Regions from separate parts of the Microbulbifer bruguierae genome, predicted to be linked through region 2. Evidence: predicted binding sites of a transcription regulator. Region 2 holds the regulator's gene; the other holds the start of a gene.
The links. Region 2 encodes PhoB, which activates phosphate uptake and scavenging genes when phosphate is short. Its sites were predicted from a motif close to TGTCATAAANNTGTAACA; they were not measured.
Positions count from the first base shown of each region.

Region 1: a site for PhoB is predicted at 1,648-1,665, ahead of PVT68_RS02515 (porin). Genes of this name have one in related genera too.

Region 1 covers NZ_CP118605.1:579,185-582,300, reverse strand. The annotation lists gene PVT68_RS02520 (OsmC domain/YcaO domain-containing protein) at 1-498, shown strand, start outside; gene PVT68_RS02515 (porin) at 645-1,580, opposite strand; gene PVT68_RS02510 (DNA internalization-related competence protein ComEC/Rec2) at 1,872-3,116, shown strand, end outside.
Region 2 covers NZ_CP118605.1:2,831,968-2,835,083, forward strand. The annotation lists gene phoR (phosphate regulon sensor histidine kinase PhoR) at 1-1,208, opposite strand, end outside; gene phoB (phosphate regulon transcriptional regulator PhoB) at 1,339-2,043, opposite strand; gene ubiA (4-hydroxybenzoate octaprenyltransferase) at 2,186-3,073, opposite strand; gene PVT68_RS11810 (chorismate--pyruvate lyase family protein) at 3,100-3,116, opposite strand, start outside.

The DNA of each region.
Region 1 (3,116 bases), 2.2 Mb from region 2:
CGCCTGGATGAAGACCAGTTGCAAGACCTGGTGGAGCGTCTGGAAGAGAGCCAGATCGACAACTACGAGACCATCACCACCCTGATCGGCGTGGAGTTTGATGAGAATACCGTATGGGGCCAGCTGACCGTTCTGGAATTGAAATTACTGATTTATCTCGCGTTACAGCGACATGAGGAGGCGCTGGAGCAGGTCGAAGCCTTTTTGCAGTACAACGACAACACCGTCGAACGAGGTCTCTTTTACCGCGCGGTGCAGGCTGTGCTGGAAATTGCGCTGGACGATGAGCTGGAGCTGGATGATTTCATGGTGAATTTCCGCCGCATGTTCGGGGCGGATACCATGGCTGCGGTCGCAGGTTCCGTGGACGGTAGTGTGCGCTTCTATGGCCTGACGCCCACCAATATGCAGCTGGAAGGACTCGATAAACATCTGCGGTTGATTGAAAGCTACAAGAAATTGCATGCCGCGCGCGGGGCGAAGAGGGTTGCCGGTTAAACGGCACTGTTTGCAGGGCCCACATGCAGGCGAACGGGCCTGGCCGCGGCAAATGTTCGTCGGCAGGCCGGGCAAGCTCCTGCAACAGGACAACCAAACGTGAAACAAAAAGGGCACACCGGAAGTTGTGCCCTTTTTGTTGCTTTTTAGAATTTGAATTCCGTGCCAATACCGAAGTAGCTGCGCTCATAGTTGTCCGCAGCGGTTTCGTCGGTGTAGAAGGTGAACACCTTCGCGGCCTTGGACAGTTTGTAGTCCAGTCCCAGGCTGAAAGTCTCACCGTCAGTCTTGACGATGTCGGACTGCCCGTATTGTGCCTTTGCGGTCCAGTTGTTGATCTTGTAGGCAACCGACGTCATCCAGCCATCCTGTTTGCTGCTGTCTGCCTTTTCCTGTTCTTCATACAGGGCGCCGACTTGCAGGTTGCCGAGGTCGTACTGGGCGACCATACGGCTCACGTTCCAGTCATTGGCTTCTACATCCTGGTCATAGGCATACGCCAGATATACGCCGTTGTTGTCGTAGGCGAAAGACAGGGAAGTACCGTTATCACGGGTGTCCACCAGATTGCCGTCACTGTCGAGGATCTCGGCATCCTTGTTGCTGATATAGGCGGCAGCAGCCTTGAAACCGGCGAAGGACGGTGTGGTGTACTGCAGGTTGTTGGATACCCGGTTGTCGTTGCGGGTGACCAGGCTCTTGATATCGCCTTCCAGGTCATTGAACAGGTCGACTTTTTTTTGTGCCATCTTCAGCGGGGTGTCGAATTTCCCCCCGATGACCTGGCCGAAGCCACCTTCCAGGCCGGCGTAGATATTGCGCTGGCTGAGAACCTCATCGGCTTCTCCATCGATGTCTACCTGATATTCCATCTTGTAGATGCCCTTGAGGCCATTATCCAGCGGCAATTCGCCCTTCACTCCGAGACGGGAAGCATTGCTTTTGATATCGGTGTTGGCACCTGCACCTTCATCTGCGGACTGGAAAGACGCATTCGCCTTGCCATAGAAAGTGAAAACCTCGGCATTTGCGAAGGCCGGTAGGGTTGCAGTCAGCGCCAGAGTCAAAGCTGTCTTTTTCATTGGATGGTCTCGTAGATGTGAAAAAGGGTAAGCAGTCGTTCAGTTGCGGCGCAGTTTGCTTCTGAAATGTTACAAACATGTGAAAGATGAAAGGTTTGTGTAAGTTTTGTTGCGGTCTGGAGGTCGTAATTTCTGGATATAAGGTAAAGACAGGTAAGGACTCGCTGGTCTCGAAAGCTTGATGCCTGATACCTGCTTCGCTTTAATCCCCCGTCTAATATGGCGCGGAAGCAGGCAGGAACGCCGTTGTCGCCAGTTGGCGGCTGTCAGAAATGGATTTCGGGAGGCGAGGTGAAGGGAGTGAGTTGGGCGGTGGCCGCGTTGTGGTCGCTGGCGGTGGGGATTGCAACTATTGCCTTTTTGCCGACACTGCCGGGGAGCGCGGGTGGTGCCGTAGCACTGCTTTTCGGTCTTGTTTGCGTGGTGCTGACCGTGGGTATTGGCGGTTGGCTCGGGCTGGCAAACCGGTTGCCCTGCGGACTTGGCTGCTTGCTGTTGCCGTTTCTGTTTGGCTGTGGCTGGGCGTTAAACGCCAACCACCATGCGCTTTCCGAGCGCTTGCCGCTCGCGCTGAACGGGTCTGACCACAGTGTCACCCTGGAAGTTGAAGACCTCCCCGAGGTTTCTCCCGCGGCTGCCCGTTTCGGCCCCCCTGGTGGGGCCAGAGGGCTTGTCGACAGTCGCTTTCGCGCGAGGGTAGTCGATACGGACCAGCGGGATTTGATTGGTAAGCACCTGTTGCTGAGCTGGTACCGGGTAGACCAGAAACTGTCGTCCAGGCTCCGCGCCGGTAGTCGCTGGAAAATGAGTGTGCGGTTGAAGCGCCCCAGAGGCAGCGTTAATCCACACACCTTTGACTATGAAGCCTGGTTGTTACAGCAGGGCATTTACGCCACCGGTTATGTACGCGATAAGGGGCAGCTGCCAACGTTTGTGCAGGCCGGTGGTGGCGTTGATACCTTGCGGGAGACATTCAGGGATCGGGTTTCCGGGCAGGGGTTGCAGCGGAGTGGGTTGATTAGGGCTCTGCTGTTGGGAGACAGGAGTGGCTTGGATACGGACACGAATGCGTTGCTCAAGCGCACCGGAACCGCCCACCTCTTGGCAATCTCGGGGCTGCATGTAGGGATGGTTGCTGGTTTCTTCCTGCTGCTGGGGGGCGCGCTTGGGCGTGTTGCGGGGATATTGCGCGCGCACAACCCCTTACCGCTCGCCGGGATCACGGCGATAGGCGGAGCGCTAGTTTATACACTGCTTAGTGGGGCGCCACTTTCTGCCCAGCGGGCTCTGGTTATGGTCGTGGTGGCGACTGCAGCAGTGGTCGCGAGACGACGTGTTGACCCGGGCCTGGCATTTGCCCTGGCGCTCGCGCTGGTTTTGTTGTGGCAACCCCTGGCCGTACTCAATGCAGGTTTCTGGTTGTCCTTTATCGCCGTAGCGGTGTTGCTACTGAGGTTTCAGGGCCGGGCAGAAACGTCTGCGCATGCCCGGCAGGCTGGGTCCATCGTTGGTAAGGTCCACGCTGCGGTCTCTGCT
Region 2 (3,116 bases):
AGCACATGCTTGACGATAGCGAGCCCCAGGCCGGTGCCGCCACTTTCTCGCGAGCGGCCCGCATCCACCCGGTAAAAGCGCTCGGTCAGGCGCGGGATATGCAGTGAGTCGATGCCGATACCGCAGTCCTTCACCGCGAAGTGGCCGCCGTCTGTGTCGGTTTTCCAGCGCAGCTCAATGGGGCCGCCGTCGGGGCTGTACTTGACCGCATTAAACGCGAGGTTTGCAAAAGCGCTGTGTAATTCGCCAGCATCGCCGGTAATGATGTTGTCCTGTTCACAGGCTACGGCAATATCGTGGCGTCCACCACTCAGGGATCTGGCCTCGCCGGCCACCCGCTCCATCAGCTCGCGCACTGACACCCGGTCGCGGCCGCTGTCGCGCTCCGAAGTCTCCAGTCGCGCCAGAAGCAGCAGATCATTCACCAGGCTGGTCATGCGTACCGTCTGCTCGCTCATCTGCATCAGCGGTCGCTCCCATTTTTGCGGCGCCATGCCACTGGCCTGCAAGGTTTCCAGATAGCCCGCGATTACCGTCAGCGGCGTGCGCAACTCGTGAGAGACATTCGCCACAAAATCCCGTCGCATCTGCTCCAGATTGTGCAGCCGTGTCACATCGCGCACGATAACCAGCGCCTCGTCCTGTCCGAAACGGGTGACTTCCAATGTCAGGATACGGGAATCATCCCCGGGCGCCGGCAACGTGATCGGTTCCTGGGCGCTATGGTTGTGTCGGCGCATGCGCAGGTGTATGTGCTCCACAAAACGCGGATCGCGGATAAAGTTCACCAGTGGCTGTCCGGCGTCGTCCGGCTGCAGCCGCAGCATCTGCCCCGCCGCCGGGTTCCACCACGCCAGATTGCCCTCATCCTCCAGTGCCACAATGCCCTCACGCAGGGCACTGGTGCTGTCCTGTACCCGCCGTAGCATCGCGTGGAGCTTTTGCTTTTCCTTGCGGTGACGACGCTGCAGGCGATAGAAATCATCGGAAATATCACCCCACACCCCGAACGCTGTCGGCGCCGGCCCGCGCCGTCCGTTACTCAGCCAGCGGTCGAAACTGTTCTGTTGCCACAGCAGCCAGAACAGGTAAACCGCGAGGCCGACACACAGTGCCAGCCACCAGTGACCAGAGGAAAAACCAAAAATGGTGGTGCCGAGGGCGATTACGATGAAGCGCGAGAACTCGCCAATACTGCGATCGAGCATGATGGTTCGGCCATCTTGTTTTGGGGTGCATTGACCGGAGTTCAGTGCACCTGCGTACTTTATGCGAAGGCAAAGCACCGGACTTTCCGCGACGCTTCGCGGAATGCCCGAAAATTGCGTAGGGAGATGGTTACACTCTTTCCACAGTCTGTACAGAAAAGCGATAACCGGTACCGCGCACGGTCTGGATGTAGCGTTCGTGGCCATCGACAGTGAGAGCTTTGCGCAGGCGGCGGATGTGCACATCCACGGTGCGCTCTTCCACGTACACGTTGCCACCCCACACGTGGTCCAGCAACTGGGTGCGGGTATAGGCGCGCTCCTGGTGGGAAAGGAAAAATGTCAGCAGGCGGAATTCGGTGGGGCCCATCTCCACCGGGCTGCCGTGGATGGTTACCCGGTGGCTGATCGGATCCAGTACCAGGCCGCCGGCAGTCAACGGTTCTTCCGGCGTACTCGGGCCCGTGCGGCGCAACACCGCCTTGAGGCGGGCCACCAGCTCGCGGGGAGAAAACGGCTTGGTGATGTAATCGTCAGCGCCGGTCTCCAGCCCCTTGATCTTGTGGTCCTCCTCCCCTTTCGCTGTCAGCATGATGATCGGCAGGGAGGACGTCAGTTCATCCCGTTTCAGGCGGCGGGCGAGTTCCACACCGGATACATCCGGCAGCATCCAGTCCAGCAGAATCAGATCCGGCTTCTCGTCGATTACCAGCGCGTGGGCTTCCTGGGCATTTTCCGCTTCCAGGCAGCGGTAGTCCGCCATCTCCAGCGCCACCCGCAACATATCCCGCACCGGTGCTTCGTCGTCGACTATTAGAATCGTCTTGCTGTGCATCTGCCTGCCATACCCCAATGGTTTGCTGTCACTCGTCTGACATTAATTTTTAAGCGGTCATTTAACGTCACTTTAATGACAAATATATGACAGTCGTACCGAGTAGCAGCGGCAGGCAGTGAAAAGCCAATGAAAAAGGGATTCAACGGGTCAGATAATGGAGAAATATACCGGCAAAGACCGCGGCGCCCGCCCAGTTATTGTTTAAAAACGCCTGGAAGCAGCGGTCACGCTCGCGCTCCCGGATGAGCCACTGCTGGTAGCCGAAAAGCCCCGCGGCAACGGCCAGGCCGCAATAAAACAGCGCGCCCAGTTCCGCGCGGCCGCCCAGCATCAGCAGCGCTACGATGACCATTGCCTGCAGACAGCCGGTCATCAGCCTGTCCATCTCTCCAAACAGGATTGCAGTGGATTTGACGCCGATGCGGAGATCGTCGTCGCGGTCCACCATGGCGTAGAAAGTGTCATAGGCCACCGTCCACAGCAGATTGGCGGTAAAAATCAGCCACGCCAGCGGTGGAATTTCCCCGCTTACCGCGGCAAACGCCATGGGAATGCCCATACTGAAGGCCGCGCCCAGTACCACCTGGGGCATATGGGTGTAGCGTTTGGCGAAAGGGTAGCAAAAGGCCAGCGCCAGCGCCGCCAGAGACAGGAGCACCGTCAACCGGTTGGTGGTCAGCACCAGCAGAAACGCCAGTAGCATCAGGCCGGTAAACAGCAGCAGCGCACCCCTGGTGGTGGCTGCGCCGGTCGCCAGTGGGCGCTGTCGGGTGCGTTTGACGTGGCCGTCGATATTGCGGTCGGCAAAGTCGTTGACTGCACAACCGGCAGCGCGGGTGAGGACTACACCGAGTGAGAAAACCGCAAACAAGTGCAACCCGGGCCAGCCGCCGGCAGCGATCCACAGCGCCCACCAAGTGGGCCACAGCAACAGCAGCGAGCCAATGGGACGGTCGAGGCGGGCGAGCTGCCAGTAGGGCAGTGCCGTCGGCCAGCGCTGCTGAATCTGTTGGCTGATCAATTGCATAGGATGCTTCCGGTGTTGGTTTCCGCTCAGGCCATGGGTGGTT